DNA from 2 places in the Pectobacterium colocasium genome. Region 1 is predicted to be linked to the other one. Evidence: predicted binding sites of a transcription regulator. Region 1 holds the regulator's gene; the other holds the start of a gene.

Region 1 (8,970 bases):
TAATTTACGCGCTTCTGTCAGATACTGTTGCACGGATACCTTCCTTGAATGACTTGACGGCGGAATAAATAATTTAGATATAAGAAACAGATCGGGATAAAGAGAGAGTCATTGTAACGACTTAACGAAAGTAAACCAGCATGGAAGAGAATATATTCTTTTTGTTACGCTACGGTTTCGATGACCATGCGGTGTGCAGTATTCCGGTTTGGTTTTCCGCGAAATATCGGGCACACTGCACAAAATCATTTCTTTGTTTTTAAGAGGCAAACCGTATGTTTACCGGTATTGTGCAGGGCACCGCGCCGGTGGTGTCGATTGAAGAAAAATCCAATTTCCGTACGCATGTCGTTCAACTCCCGCCCGACCTGCTGCCCGGACTTGTACCTGGTGCCTCGGTGGCGCACAACGGCTGCTGCCTGACGGTAACCGCTATTGACGGCGATCGTGTCAGCTTCGATCTCATAAAAGAAACGCTGCGATTAACGAATCTGGGCGATATTCATGAAGGCGATGTCGTGAATATTGAGCGTGCCGCGAAGTTCGGTGACGAGATCGGCGGGCACGTCATGTCGGGCCATATTATGTGTACGGCGGAAGTGGTGAAGATTCAGGTTTCAGAGAATAACCATCAGATTTGGTTCCGTCTGGCAGATGACGCGCTGATGAAATACGTGCTGCATAAAGGCTTTGTCGGGATTGATGGCATCAGCCTGACGGTAGGGGAAGTAACTCGTGGGCGCTTCTGCGTGCATTTAATCCCCGAAACGTTGAACCGGACTACGCTGGGGCAGAAACGCCTGGGGAATCGCATCAATATTGAAATCGATCCGCAGACCCAGGCCGTAGTGGATACCGTTGAGCGTGTGTTGGCGAGCAAGCAGGCGAACGACCAGAGCAAAGAAGAGTAATTTCTGCGTTGCCTGATTCTGTAAACCGGACGAACAGCGTCGTCCGGTTTTTTCTCTTCTGCTAGCGTGAAACACGTACTCCTCCTTCGATCCCATCCAGACTGAATACCACTTGCCAGAGCTGGAGTGTTCTTGCTCTGAAGGCTCCAGCACAGAGGTTCAGGTAGTAGCTGAACATCCGGCGGAAGCGGTCATAGTTGCGCGGTCCGACGTGTTCAAACATGCCTACCGACACCACGCGGTCAAATTGCTGATCGAGATCGCGATAATCTTGTAGATCAATCGTGACATTCAGACTCTGACAACGCTGTTGTGCCAGCATCTGCTGTTCTCTGGAAATGGTGACGCCATAAACTGACACACCGTAGTGGCGTGCGGCGAATTCGGCAAGCCCGCCCCAGCCGCAACCGATGTCCAGCAGCGTCATTCCCGATTTGAGCTGGAGCTTTTCGCAGATCATCGCGAGTTTATCTTCCTGCGCCTGTTCCAGCGTCTGTGCTTGTTTCCAGTAAGCACAGGAGTATTGCATGTAAGGATCCAGCATCAGGGTAAAGAGGTCATTGCCTAAATCGTAATGTGCCTTGCCAACAATCTGAGCGCGTCTGCGGGATTGCGGATTCATGACACGTGAGAGGGCGACTCGCGTAAGATCGTGCAGACGGCGGGGCAACTTCGTTTCCAGCCCTGCACGCAGGACGCGATGGGAAAATATATCCAGTCGTTCACATTCCCACCAGCCCTCCATATAGCTCTCTCCCAGCCCCAGCGATCCTTCGCGCAGAACACGTTTAAAAAAACCAGGATGGGTCACGCGGATGTCAAAAGGGCGAGAGCCGTTGATGGTGATATCGGCGACATCCAACATGTCCTGCACGATGTGGAACCAGGGCGCGATATCGTCATCCCATTCTTCTGTATAAGGTAAACCCATCATGTCTCCTTAACTTTATGTAAAAGTATCGTAAAACATACCTGGACAGCACTTATCGCAGCCGACGTATCGGCTGTCACCAGAGAAAATGAAACGCGGTATTAAATTTAGAACTACTTCAGCCAGCATACAAGAAAATTGGCTGAAGCAGAGAGGGAAGCGGACAGGAATAAGAAAGTTGTCTGTATCGTGTCGTCGCGCTTAGCGGCGATAGTCGAGGTAAGGGCCGTCTGCCACAGAACGACGTTCAATTAACGTCGGATGGACTTCAATGACATGTGCATCTTCCCGCTTACTGGTAATGCGATCCAGCAACATCGCGAAGGCGGACTGCCCAAGACGCTCTTTCGGCTGATGAATGGTGGTCAGCGCCGGCGTAAAGAAACGCGCGTGGCGCACGTTGTCATACCCGATCACCGAAATATCCTGCGGCACGCGCAGACCCAGTTCGTCTGCCGCACAGATGGCACCCATCGCCATGATATCGCCACCGCAGAATACGGCCGTTGGTCGTTGTTTCTGCGCGAGAATCTGATGCATGGCTTTGTAACCGGATTCCGGCTCGAAATCGCCCTGAACCACCCATTCCTCGCGTACGGTGATGTCTGCTTCCTTCAGCGCTTTTAAAAAGCCGAGGTAGCGCCCGCTGCCAGTATTACGTTCTTGAATACCGGGAATGGCGCCGATATCCCGATGGCCGCGTTCGATCAGGTAGCGGCCTGCCATATAACCGCCTTCAAAGGCGTTATCGATAATCGTATCGGTAAAGTCGCTATGCATCTGGCCCCAGTCCATCACGACCATCGGGATGCTGCGATAGTCTTCCAGCATTGCCAGCAGCTCAGGTGGATATTCGGCACACATCACCAGTAAGCCGTCCACACGTTTTTGCGCCAGCATGGAGAGATAAGCGCGCTGTTTACCGATGTCGTTATGCGAATTACACAGCACCAGCGTGTAGCCTTTGGCATAGCAGCTGTTTTCGACGGCTTCGATGATCTCGGCGAAATAGGGGGCTTCGCTGGATGTAGCCAGCAAACCGATTGATTTAGTGTGGTTAACTTTGAGGCTGCGTGCGACGGCGCTGGGCGAATAGTGCAATTCTTTGATTGCCGCCCTGACGGCTGCCTTAGTCTCTTCGGCGACGAAACGTGTTTTATTGATCACGTGCGATACGGTTGTGGTGGAAACGCCAGCACGTTTTGCCACATCTTTAATCGTTGCCATCTAAAAATGACTCCTGAACTTACCTGTTACAGACGTAAGTATATTGTTAATCGTTTGCCTACGTTTAAAGTTCTTCTTCTAAGCTAAAAAACAGAATTTCAGAAGGAGAATGCCGAATGTTATACCGAAGGGATCTGGGTTGACGTTTTTCGACCGATACGCAGCGCTTTCATAAACAGCGGATTGTGTCCGATTTATCATGAAAGGGAAAGGGCTAATTTATACTATTAGTGATGCATTGGTCCGAGATTTTTCACTAAAATTATGAAAGAATCGTAATAACCCTATTGTTTGTGGTTTTAACCGCCTGGATGGGTTCGCAGTAAAGGGCGGTTTCCTCTTTCAGATAAAATTTGTTCGTTAATAAGGAGTGGTTTATGGATACAGATCTGAAGATGTCTTTGCTGACAACGGTTGGCGCACTGGCGATGATCATTGTGTTCAGTTTTGTTGCGGTGCTGAACTAACCGAACGATGCCTCTGTGTGATTTCCGTATTCAGACACGTTTATGCTACAGCTACATAAAACGTGTCTGAATCATTCTTCTTCTTCGATGCCGAATCCATTTCTCAACGAATTGTCTGTGGCGTTACTACGCGACGCGCGCCAACGTAGTGCTCCTGCCAATAATCTTCACTCAGTTTGCTGATACGAATATCTGAACCGGTACGCGGCGACTGGATAAATTTCCCTTCTCCCAGATAAACGCCGACATGATCGGCGGCACCGCGATTGTTGATGCGGAAGAAGACCAGATCGCCACTTTCCAGCTCGCTCTTTTTAATCGGAGCGGCATCACGCAGGTGATACATTTCATTGGCGGTACGTGGAATCTGGATCTTAACGACGTCTTTGTACGCGTAATAGACCAGTCCGCTACAGTCGAATCCGGTAAAAGGAGATGAGCCGCCCCAGTGGTAAGGCTTGCCTATTTGGCTCATCAACTTATTCATTGCTGTCGTTTTGGCATGTTGATAACGCTTTTTATGCGCCGCGCTCAGCGCCATACCTTTTTCTGTAGGCGCCGGATTTTTCTCCGCTTTTCCCTTGACCGTCGTTTTCTTCAGCCCGGTTTTGACTCTGGCCTGTGCGGTTGTCTGCTTTTCTTCTTCAGGCTTCAGCTTTTTGAGATTCTTTTTCACGAGTGCGGGCGTGCTGCTTTGCGTCCGTGACGGTTTTTTTTCTGTTGATTTGTTTACGCTGCGAGGTTTGGTTTTCGTGCTGACCGCGGTAGGTTCTGGTTTTTTGCTTTTGATCGGTGTCGGTGACTTCGCATTACCCTTTGTTTGACGGCTTTTCTTATTGGTTTCTTCAACGGCGCTTTTCTTTGGCGCAGAATGCGGGGTATGCGGTGCAGCCTGAACGACGTTCAGGGACAGATTGCTGAAAAATAATATAAAAAGAGTAATAAACAAGCGCATAATAAAAGTGACCGAACATAATCCTTAACTCGCTCAATCCGCACAGTATTCCTGAAAACGGCGGCATAAAAAAGTGGGCATGGTCGCTTTATTCATACAGAATAGTGAAAAAACGTTAATAGTTGTTTTTTCGATTGATTTATCAACGCTTTCTGGCGTTGATTTCATCAAGGGCGAATAACTTGCAGGGAAAATATCCCTACAAAAAATGGCGTTTTTTTGTGACTGGTGGCATCGGTACAATATCACTGAGTCAATGTCGCTGTCGTAGTACCTCTGACGGCGGCTCATGGCTAGCGTTTTGGACGTTAGCCATCCTATAAGTTTAAGGAAGCAAGAAGATGACGACACCGACAATTGAAAAAATTCAGCGCCAAATTGCTGAAAACCCGATTCTGCTGTACATGAAAGGCTCCCCGAAATTGCCAAGTTGCGGTTTTTCCGCACAGACAGTTCAGGCGTTGTCTGCATGTGGCGAGCGTTTTGCGTATGTTGATATTTTACAGAACCCGGATATTCGCGCTGAGCTGCCGAAATACGCGAACTGGCCGACATTCCCACAGCTGTGGGTTGACGGCGAGCTGATTGGCGGTTGTGATATCGTGGTTGAAATGTTCCAGCGTGGTGAACTGCAACCGCTGATCAAAGAAACGGCCGACAAGTACAAAGCACAGCAGGCCGATCAAGAGTAATGCGTTCTTAATGACGATGCTATACGTCATTACCGGAGCGTAAATCCTTCCAACGGGTGCCTTATGGCACCCGTTCTTTTATCTCTGATTTTCCCGTCTTTTTAGTCTTCGGCTGACGCGTCTTCCAGCGAATGTTCTTCCTGCGCAATCGGCCACCCACCCAGACGTTTCCAGCGGTTAACCAACTCACAGAACAGCAAGGCTGTCTGATTGGTATCATACAGCGCGGAGTGTGCCTGACTGGAGTCAAACGCAATACCCGCAGCAATACAGGCCTTGGCAAGGACGGTTTGTCCTAACACCAGCCCGCTGAGGGCCGCGGTATCAAAGGTGGCGAAAGGGTGAAATGGGTTGCGTTTCAGGCTACAGCGCTCCGCTGCCGCCATCATGAAACTGTGGTCGAATGTAGCATTATGCGCCACGATAATGGCACGGTTGCAGTTTTGCTCCTTGATCCCTTTGCGCACGACTTTGAAAATTTCGTGCAGCGCATCATATTCGCTCACGGCGCCGCGTAGCGGATTGGTAGGGTCAATGCCGTTAAACGCCAGCGCGGCGGGTTCAAGGATCGCGCCTTCGAATGGTTCAACATGAAAATGTAGCGTTTCATCTGGCTGCAACCAACCGTCTTGATCCATTTTTAATGTTACCGCCGCCACTTCCAGCAAGGCATCGGTTTTCGCATTAAATCCGGCGGTTTCAACATCAATCACTACCGGGTAGAACCCACGAAAACGGCCGCTCAGGGCGTTCAGATCACTTTTATCAGCCATTTGTCTCTTAATTGTTAGCAAAACGCAGCGCGCATTATTGCAAATTTTGACTGGAGATGCAGCATGCCGTTGTGGTTCAAACCGCGAGGGGGACGAAGAGGGGGAGGGAACAGGTGCCGATGTAGCACCTGTAGCATGCGAGAGATATCAGTGGCCGATGCCGTTACCCGCGTGGGCATTTTCGATCAATTCAATTTTATAGCCGTCTGGATCTTCAATGAACGCGATGACGGTTGTGCCGCCTTTGACCGGACCAGCTTCGCGCGTGACATTGCCGCCTGCTTTGCGGATACGCTCACAGGTTGCGGCAACATCGTCAACGCCCAGTGCGATATGACCATAGGCGTTGCCTAGATCATAACTGTCGACGCCCCAGTTGTAGGTCAGTTCGATAACTGTACCTTCGCTCTCTTCGGTATAACCGACGAAAGCCAGCGTGTATTTGTATTCGGTATTCTCGCTGGTGCGCAGCACGCGCATGCCCAGAACCTGAGTATAGAAATCGATAGAACGTTGTAAATCGCCAACACGCAGCATGGTGTGAAGTAAACGCATAGTGTCCTCGTTAAAAAGTGCAACAAAAGGGAAGTATAGCGTTGTGGCTCTGCCGAGTCCAAGCTGTTGGGATGATGCTAAAAATGCGACACTATGGTGAGGTTTGTGTTAAAACGTACTAACAGGAGGGGGAAATAGCGCGGTGGGGCACTTTTAGGCTGCCGGGCGTGTAAAAAAATCGTCAGTTATTACAATGGTTATCTAATTATTTTCATTGTGACTGTCCGTTTGTGCTTGCCAGCGGTAAAGAACAGGGCTTCAATAAATAGAGTTGTAGCAGGAGGTGTTGTGCCAGAGCAACTAGAACTCTTTGTGGTCCCTAATCCATGCCGTGGTATTTGTCAGGTGGATGAAGGCGGGTATTGTCGCGGTTGCTTTCGCAGTCGTAATGAACGCTTTAGTTGGAGCCAAATGAGTGATGCGCAGAAACAGGATGTGCTGCGTTTGTGTCGGCAGAGAATGAAACGCTCACAGCGTGCAGAGAAAACCGATACGCCAGCAGAATCCCGTCAGCCATCGTTGTTTTAAGTCATCTTGTCTTAGATGATCTATTAACGTGAAATTTTGTTTAAGCAACGCAGGAGCGTTCGATTGAATAAAATAAGCCTGAGATCATTTTTAAAAGACTTTTATTTGATAGAATCCATTTCACGGTGGTTCTATTTTTACAACAATAAAGTCGTTTCTTATTTTATAAATCAGAGTTGATTGCAATCCAGGGATATAACTTAGCGTGCTAACAATAAGGAGAGGTGATGGAATTGCCATTAGGATCTGATTTAGCCCGTCTGGTGCGCGTATGGCGTGCGCTAGTCGATCATCGGTTAAAACCACTTGAACTAACCCAAACACACTGGGTTACGCTGCATAACATATACCATTTACCCCCTGGTCAATCGCAGATTCAACTGGCCAAAGCGATAGGTATTGAGCAACCTTCATTGGTTCGAACACTGGATCAGCTGGAGGAGAAAGGGTTAATCACTCGCCATGTTTGTGCACACGATCGTCGGGCAAAACGTATTATGCTGACTGAATCGGCAGAGCCGATCATACAGGCAGTCAATGGCGTAATTAGCCATACACGTAATGAAGTATTATTTGGAATTACGCCGGAGCAGGTTGATGAATTAGCGCTGCTGGTTGCGCGCCTTGAGAAAAATATATTGGCATTACATGAGAATCAAGCGTAGCTAAATTTGGGTTGCGCAGAGGGAGAATTAAATCCCGGTAATATTACCAATATCTGTCATTGGTTATTCATTCCGGGAGTTGATTATTCGTTGTGACGATCGCCGCAGTTGGCGGCGATCGTCACACAGCATCAGCGTGGAGAAACGGTGATGCTGCGGCCATTGCTGGCCATAGCAACGCGTTGACCTACGCTGAATTTCGTATCGCCTTGTTTCTGTACTACCATGATAGTACTTCCGTCATCACGACGAATTTCCAGCTCTACGCCCTGTGTACGGTTCAGTGCACTTGTTGCGCTTTGACCCGCAACTCCACCTGCTACCGCACCCGCTGCTGTCGCCAGACTACGACCGGAACCGCCGCCGACCGTGTTGCCCAGGAAACCACCCAGTACGGCACCGCCCAGCGCACCGATCACGTTAGAATCTTCCCCCGCCTGAATCTGAACCGGGCGCGTAGAAACAATCGTACCGTAGGTCACAGTCTGTACCTGCTTAGCTTCGGATGCACTGTAAACATCACCTGAAAGTGTACTGGTATTAGCACAACCAGCCAGCGTGATACCTGCAAGGGTAACCACAAGTAAACGCTTCATCATAATACTAACTCCTTAATAGCGAATATGTCGGGCTGGCTCAGCCGCGGCCGACGCAGTGTTATACCAATAAATTATGGTCTGGCTCAGTATAGCATGCCACTCTTTTTACTCTTTTTTTCAGAATATAATAGTGCGCTTAAATTGCGTATAAACAGAGGAGTAAATCGCACGAGAAGTGGCTTTTTTTGTAGCAAATATTATCAAAACCCCCCATTTGGTTAAAAGCTGGCCCATGTGGCAAAAACGCAAAAAATTTAATAATTCAGCGTGTTAACGTGCTACTTTTATTCTCGATATAACGGTTATTAGCGGTGTTCTCTTTTTATCCCATAGGGCAAAGGCTACATAATGAGATCAGGCAGATATATTGGCGTAATGTCCGGCACCAGCCTGGATGGTGTGGACGTTGTGCTCGCCGCGATTGACGAGCATACGGTTGCTCAGCAGGCCAGCTACTGTCACCCGATACCGCAGGACATCAAAATGGCCATCCTGGGGATGTGTCAGGGGCAGGCGGTAACGCTGTCGGCACTGGGAAAGTTGGATACGCGTCTGGGTATCTTGTTTGCCGAAGCTGTACTGGCGCTGCTTAAAGAGACGGAATTGGGGGCTCAGGATATTACGGCGATTGGCTGCCACGGGCAGACGGTCTGGCACGAGCCTACGG
Region 2 (7,820 bases), 630 kb from region 1:
CAATGGTTGCGGAATTACGAGAAAATCCTGAATACGCAGAAACATACCTCCAGACAGCACTAGAGGATATTTATGAGGAAGGTGGCATCGCGGCATTCCTGACAGCATTACGCCGCGTTGTTGAAGCGCGTGGCGGAGTGGGCGAGATAGCCAAAAAATCGGGTCTGTCTCGCCAACAGCTATACAGAACATTGTCTGAAAATGGCAACCCGACGCTGACGACGCTCACCGAAATCACCAGAGCCGCAGGCGTTCGACTGATTCCCTATACTCACAATAACTAAAAATATCAGTCACTCAAGAGCGCAAAAAAGACGTAAAAAAACCCGCAGTCACGCGGGTTTTTGCTGTTTAGCACAACGCTATTTCAGATACAGGCTTATTCCCACTCGATCGTCGCCGGTGGCTTGCCCGATACGTCGTAAACCACGCGGGAGATGCCGTCGACTTCGTTGATGATGCGGTTGGAGACGCGGCCTAAGAAGTCGTATGGCAGGTGTGCCCAGTGCGCGGTCATAAAGTCGATGGTTTCTACCGCACGCAGCGAGACAACCCAATCGTATTTACGGCCATCGCCCATCACGCCCACGGAACGGACTGGCAGGAAGACGGTGAATGCCTGGCTAACCTTGTTGTACAGGTCGGCTTTGTGCAGTTCTTCGATGAAGATCGCATCCGCACGACGCAGCAGGTCACAGTATTCTTTCTTCACTTCACCCAACACGCGCACGCCCAGACCTGGACCTGGGAACGGGTGACGGTACAGCATGTTGTACGGCAGACCCAGTTCCAGACCGATCTTACGCACTTCGTCTTTGAACAGCTCTTTCAGCGGCTCAACCAGACCCAGCTTCATCTCTTTCGGCAAGCCACCCACGTTGTGGTGGGACTTGATGACGTGTGCTTTGCCCGTCGCAGAGGCTGCGGATTCGATCACGTCAGGATAGATGGTGCCTTGCGCCAGCCATTTCACGTCTACTTGCTTGCTGGCTTCTTCATCGAACACTTCAACGAACACGCGACCGATGATTTTACGCTTGGCTTCTGGATCATTTTCGCCAGCAAGTTCGCCTAAGAAGCGATCTTCCGCCGCCACATGCACAATGTTCAGACCGAAATGATCGCCGAACATTTCCAGTACCTGATCGGCTTCGTTCAGGCGCAGCAGGCCGTTATCGACAAACACGCAGGTCAGGCGGTCACCAATCGCACGATGCAGCAGCATCGCGGTCACAGAAGAATCCACGCCGCCAGACAGGCCCAAAATCACCTTGTCGTTGCCGACCTGCTCACGAATACGGGCTACCGCATCGTCGATAATCTTGGCGGGCGTCCACAGTGCTTCACACTGGCAGATGTCACGGACGAAACGCTCTAACATGCGCTGGCCCTGACGGGTGTGCGTCACTTCTGGGTGGAACTGCACGCCGTAAAAACGCTTCTCTTCGTTCGCCATGATGGCAAACGGACAGGTATCGGTGCTGGCTACAGTGGTAAACCCTTCAGGGATTGCCGTCACTTTGTCGCCGTGGCTCATCCAGACATCCAGCAGCGGTGCACCTGCGGCGCTCAACGCATCCTGAATATCACGCACCAGCGCGCTCTCGGTCTTCACTTCTACCTGCGCATAACCAAACTCACGCTCGTTGGAACCTTCAACGTGGCCGCCCAGCTGCATCGCCATCGTCTGCATGCCGTAACACACGCCTAATACCGGTACGCCAGCGTTGAACACGTATTCTGGCGCACGCGGGCTGCCAAACTCCGTGGTGCTTTCCGGGCCGCCGGACAGGATGATCCCGTTCGGATTAAACCCGCGAATCTGCGCTTCCGTGACATCCCATGCCCACAGTTCACAGTAAACGCCCAGTTCACGCACGCGACGTGCCACCAGTTGCGTGTACTGCGAGCCGAAATCCAGAATAAGAATGCGGTGTTGATGAATGTTTTGAGTCATGAGGAGCATGTTCCAAAAAGCAAAAGACAAAAGCGAAAGAAAAAAAGTAAACCCATCTGGCCGCTCGGCCTTACACAAAGGCAGAGCGGCGCAAAATAGTACAGGGTTTATCGCGTTAAATCACCTTATGAACCCATACGGTAGTTCGGTGACTCTTTAGTAATGGTAACGTCGTGAACGTGGCTTTCCTGAATGCCCGCGCCGCTGATACGTACAAACTCAGCCTGCGTGCGGAGTACGTCGATAGTCGCGCAACCGGTCAGCCCCATACAGGAGCGCAAACCGCCCATCTGCTGGTGAACGATCTCTTTCAGGCGGCCTTTATAGGCTACGCGGCCTTCGATACCTTCCGGCACCAGTTTGTCGGCTGCGTTATCGGTCTGGAAGTAACGGTCTGATGAGCCTTTAGACATCGCGCCCAGTGAACCCATGCCGCGATAAGATTTGAATGAACGACCTTGATACAGTTCGATTTCACCCGGAGATTCTTCCGTACCCGCCAGCATAGAACCGACCATGACGCAGGCTGCGCCTGCGGCGATAGCTTTAGCGATGTCGCCAGAGAAACGGATACCGCCGTCGGCGATGACCGGAATGCCCGTGCCTTCCAGCGCTTCAACCGCATCGGAGATCGCCGTAATTTGTGGTACGCCGACGCCCGTTACGATACGCGTCGTACAGATAGAGCCAGGGCCGATACCCACTTTCACCGCGCTAACGCCCGCTTCAACCAGCGCTTTCGCACCTGCGCCCGTCGCGACGTTACCGCCGATAATTTCGAGGTTCGGGTATTTCGCACGCGTTTCACGAATACGCTGCAATACGCCTTCGGAATGGCCGTGTGAGGAGTCGATCAGCAGAACATCAACGCCCGCGGCAACCAGCGCATCAACACGCTCTTCGTTACCTGCGCCCGCACCCACCGCCGCGCCTACACGCAGACGACCGTGCTCGTCTTTACAGGCGTTAGGTTTGCGTTCTGCTTTCTGGAAATCTTTTACCGTGATCATGCCGATCAGGTGGAATTTGTCGTCAACAACCAGCGCTTTCTCGACGCGTTTTTCGTGCATCTTTTGCAGCACGACGTCACGCGCTTCGCCTTCTTTAACGGTGACCAGACGCTCTTTTGGCGTCATGAACGCGCTAACCGGTTTTTCCAAATCGGTCACAAAACGCACGTCACGACCGGTGATGATACCGACCAGTTCGTTGTCTTTCGCGACAACCGGGTAACCCGCGAAGCCGTTGCGCTCGGTCAGCTCTTTCATTTCACGCAGCGTCGTTTCTGGAGTAACGGTCTGTGGATCAACCACCACGCCGCTTTCATGTTTTTTCACGCGGCTCACTTCTTCAGCCTGACGCTCAATTGACATGTTTTTGTGAATAAAGCCCAGACCGCCTTCCTGCGCCAGCGCAATAGCCAGGCCGGATTCGGTAACGGTATCCATCGCTGCGGACAGCATAGGAATATTCAGGCGAATGTTTTTCGTCAACTGCGTGGACAGATCGGCAGTGTTAGGCAGAACGGTAGAATGAGCGGGAACCAGGAGGACGTCGTCAAACGTCAGTGCTTCTTTAGCGATACGTAGCATGGGCAATATCTCACCAAGGTGGATGTAAGAATAGATAAAATATTGCCGTGGCATTATACAGAGCGTAATCGGTTGCCTCCAGCATTATTTTACTAAAATGCTTGATTACCTGTTTCAGGTAGGTAGTATCGATCAATTAAGTGACTGTTTTAAAATTTGATCTGGCTCACAATGTCTCAATTTCCCTCCTCTGCAATTTTTACCGTTAGCCGACTGAATCAGACGGTTAGACAACTGTTGGAAATGGAAATGGGCCAGATTTGGCTCTCCGGCGAAATCTCCAACCTCTCTCAGCCCTCATCCGGCCACTGGTATTTCACGCTGAAAGACGAGCGTGCGCAGGTGCGCTGCGCGATGTTCCGCACCAGCAACCGCAGGGTGACGTTCCGTCCGCAAAACGGCCAACAGGTACTGATTCGCGCCACCATTACGCTGTATGAACCGCGTGGCGACTATCAGTTGCTGGCAGAAAGTATGCAGCCTGCCGGCGACGGTCTGTTGCAGCAGCAGTTTGAACAGCTCAAGCAGAAACTTGCTGCCGAAGGGCTGTTCGACCAGCAATTTAAACAAGTGCTTCCCTCTCCCGCCAGACAGGTCGGCGTGATTACGTCCGCCAGCGGTGCCGCCCTGCACGATATCTTGCAGGTATTGCAGCGCCGCGATCCGTCGCTGCCGGTGATCGTGTATCCCACCTCGGTGCAAGGCGCGGACGCGCCGCTACAGATTGTTCGCGCTATTGAACTGGCTAACCAGAGAGATGAGTGTGACGTGTTAATCGTCGGGCGCGGCGGCGGTTCTCTGGAAGATCTGTGGAGCTTTAATGATGAACGGGTCGCACGTGCCATCTTCGCCAGCCACATTCCTATCGTCAGCGCCGTCGGCCATGAAACCGATGTCACCATCGCCGATTTCGTCGGTGACCTGCGCGCGCCCACACCGTCCGCTGCTGCCGAGTTAGTGAGTCGTAACCAACTGGAGCTATTGCGCCAGATACAGTCCCAGCGCCAGCGTCTGGAAATGGCAATGGATTATTACCTTGCCCAGCGCAACCGAGACTTCACCCGTCTGCACCACCGTTTACAGCAGCAGCACCCGCAGCTGCGGCTGGCACGTCAGCAGGCACAGTTGGTCAAACTGCGTCAACGGCTGGATGATGCTATGCAGCAGCAGCTACGGCAGACGTCACGCCGGAGTGAACGCTTACAACAGCGTTTGATGCAACAACAGCCGCAGGCCCGTATTCATCGTGCACAGCAGCGTTTGCAGCAGTTGAGCTATCAGATGCAAAGCGCGGTGGAGCGCCAGTTAAATCAGAACAAACAAAAACTGGGCATCGCCTGTTCGCGACTGGAAGGTGTAAGCCCGCTGGCAACGCTGGCGCGCGGCTACAACGTCACCACAGCCCCGGACGGTAAAGTGCTGAAAAACGTCACGCAGATTACCCCCGGTGAAACGCTGAAAACCCGTTTGCAGGACGGCTGGATAGAAAGTCAGGTCACGACGCTAATGCCGAATCCAGATTCCGTGAAAAAGCAGCGAAAACCCTCATCCCGGACGCCAAAATAACGCGATCGGCATAAAATGCATGAATGGGGATTTGTCCTAAAACAACGGCGATCCCCCATTCTTGACCCCGCCATCTGAACTATACTCATTTCCAGTTCACTAATTCATATTAACCGTTTTCACCACACGGGCTCCGGCCTCTGCGCGGTGACACGGATAGGATAAAAATAGTGAGCTTTATTGATCGTCTGTGTTACCCCAATGGTTGCCTTTCAAGGAGATGAGGTATGAAGTCCAGACCGATTTGTAGCGTAATTCCCCCTTATATTTTGCATCGTATTATTGCAAACGGCACAGATGAGCAGCGTCACTGCGCGCAACAGACGTTGATGCACGTTCAGTCATTAATGGTCAGCCACAATCCACGCCCGGAACCCCATGAGAAATTCCCCGCAGGACAGGCTAAGCGCAGCATCCACGATGCCGAACAGCAGCAACAGTTACCCGGCAAGCTAGTCCGTGCAGAAGGCCAGCCCGGCAACGGCGATATCGCCGTCGATGAAGCCTACAGCTACCTGGGCGTGACCTATGATTTCTTCTGGAAGATTTTCCAACGAAACTCGCTGGACGCCGAGGGACTGCCGCTGACTGGCACGGTGCATTACGGTCAGGATTACCAGAATGCCTTCTGGAACGGGCAGCAGATGGTATTCGGGGATGGCGACGGCAAAATCTTTAATCGTTTCACGATTGCGCTTGATGTGGTCGCGCATGAGCTCGCTCACGGCATTACCGAACATGAGGCAGGACTGATTTATTTTCGTCAGTCCGGCGCGCTGAACGAATCACTATCCGATGTCTTTGGCTCCATGGTCAAACAGTACCATTTAGGGCAAACCGCTGAGCAGGCGGACTGGTTTATCGGTGCCGATCTGCTGGCAGACGGTATTCACGGGATGGGGCTGCGGTCTATGTCTCACCCAGGCACCGCATATGATGATGAACTGCTAGGGATCGATCCCCAGCCTTCTCATATGAGCGAATATGTGAACACCCGCGAAGACAACGGCGGCGTGCACCTGAACTCAGGCATTCCCAACCGGGCATTTTATCTGACGGCCATCGCGCTGGGCGGGCATTCCTGGGAAAAAGCGGGTCGCATCTGGTACGACACACTCTGCGATAAAGCGCTGCCGCAAAATGCGGACTTCGAGATTTTCGCGCGCCATACCATTCAGCATGCCGCTAAGCGTTTTAACCACACCGTTGCCGACATCGTCATGCAGTCGTGGGAAACCGTGGGCGTGGAGGTTCGTCAGGAGTTCTTATGAAGACGCTGCCGGAGCTCAACGAGGACGCCATCATTGAGCTGGCGCGTGAAGGGGGATTCGCCTGGATCCCCAAGCTGGCGGGGCCGCGACGCTTCGCGCTCGCCAGCGTGCCGTCATCCGAACGGGAACGCATTTGTCATGCGATCCGTAATGCCTTTCCTCAGGCTCGCGAACCCGGCGAACCAGATGGCCCGGGGCGTGGCGACCAGTTCTATTACCGCATCCATATCAGCTACCGTCATCCGCAACAGAACCAGTATGCCGATGTCATTTTGCTGATCCCCGAAGACCGCGCGCCGCCGGAACTGACCGAGCTGTGGCGTAACGGCGCACAAGCGTAGCAATAGGCTTAATCGGCAGGTAAATAGCTGAACACAACGCGCCGTTTGGAAATCATCCCGTGCTGCTGGCAGAAGTAATCTACCGCACCACAGGCTTTCAGTTCCTGAAGCAAGTGCTTACATTCAGGGCACACAGCCTCACGCAGATAACGCTGTTGGCACTCTTCACATCGGAATGAACCATCAGGCTGCCACAGCATCATGTGGTGACAATCAGGACAATGTGCATCCATCTTTTCTCCTCCATTGTGCTATATAACAAGCGGTGTCAGACGTTAAATCACACCGAGTGAACGCAGCACATACAGCCCAATAGCAATCATGAAAAACGCGCCAACCGTCGTCAATCCGATAATATTCGCTGCCAGCGTGGCGTTTCCGCCCATCGCGCGAGTCATGGCATAGCTACCTGCTGCGGTTGGCGTTGAGGAAAACAGAAAAATAATCCCCAGCTCAACACCGCGAAAGCCGACAAGCCATCCGCCCAGCGTGAGCAGCCCCGGCACAACGAATATCTTCGCCACCGAAGACAGCACGGCCACATTGGACGAACGAAACATACTGCGCCACTCCAGACTGGCTCCGGCACACAGCAGCGCCAGCGGTAACGCCATTGAGGAAATAAAGCCACCGGTCTGCTTGATGACGCTCGGCATTGGCAGTTGGCTTTGCCCGTAGGCCGCACCAAGCAGCAGACCAATAATCAGCGGATTGGTCACAATGCCCCGCAGCAGTTGGCTTACCGGAATCTTCTGTTCAGGCGATTGCCGCTGCAAGCTGCGCGTCAGCGTAATGACAGACAGGGCGTTAAACATAATGACCGTCACCATCAAATACAGTGAGCCAACAGCAATACCTTCATCGCCATAAGCACTCATCGCAAACGCCAGCCCCATTACACCCGTATTCGAGCGGAACCCGCCTTGTACAAAAATACCGCGTTCTTTTGGATTCTTGACCAACTTCACTGCCGCGATTTCCAGCAGCAGAAATGTCGCCAATGTCCCTACCGTGCCATACACCACCAGCGGCCACTGGCTCGCGAAAGACTGGTGATTGCCTGCAACACTAAAAAACAGCAGACAGGGAAGAG

The links. Region 1 encodes PurR, which represses purine synthesis genes. Its sites were predicted from a motif close to CANGCAAACGTTTGCNTG; they were not measured.
Positions count from the first base shown of each region.
Region 2: guaB (IMP dehydrogenase) is a predicted target of PurR. The motif match lies at 3,611-3,628, and genes of this name have one in related genera.

Region 1 is NZ_CP084032.1:2,833,597-2,842,566, reverse strand. Features, by position in the region: gene LCF41_RS12695 (MATE family efflux transporter) at 1-33, opposite strand, end outside; gene LCF41_RS12690 (riboflavin synthase subunit alpha) at 276-911, shown strand; gene LCF41_RS12685 (class I SAM-dependent methyltransferase) at 973-1,842, opposite strand; gene purR (HTH-type transcriptional repressor PurR) at 2,044-3,069, opposite strand; gene cydH (cytochrome bd-I oxidase subunit CydH) at 3,447-3,536, shown strand; gene LCF41_RS12670 (C40 family peptidase) at 3,640-4,491, opposite strand; gene LCF41_RS12665 (Grx4 family monothiol glutaredoxin) at 4,833-5,183, shown strand; gene rnt (ribonuclease T) at 5,285-5,956, opposite strand; gene gloA (lactoylglutathione lyase) at 6,104-6,511, opposite strand; gene LCF41_RS12650 (DUF1289 domain-containing protein) at 6,800-7,039, shown strand; gene slyA (transcriptional regulator SlyA) at 7,267-7,704, shown strand; gene LCF41_RS12640 (outer membrane lipoprotein) at 7,836-8,303, opposite strand; gene anmK (anhydro-N-acetylmuramic acid kinase) at 8,652-8,970, shown strand, end outside.
Region 2 is NZ_CP084032.1:3,467,942-3,475,761, forward strand. Features, by position in the region: gene LCF41_RS15730 (addiction module antidote protein) at 1-284, shown strand, start outside; gene guaA (glutamine-hydrolyzing GMP synthase) at 380-1,957, opposite strand; gene guaB (IMP dehydrogenase) at 2,083-3,549, opposite strand; gene xseA (exodeoxyribonuclease VII large subunit) at 3,721-5,115, shown strand; gene LCF41_RS15750 (M4 family metallopeptidase) at 5,343-6,386, shown strand; gene LCF41_RS15755 (protealysin inhibitor emfourin) at 6,383-6,727, shown strand; gene LCF41_RS15760 (zinc ribbon domain-containing protein) at 6,736-6,960, opposite strand; gene LCF41_RS15765 (AEC family transporter) at 7,003-7,820, opposite strand, start outside.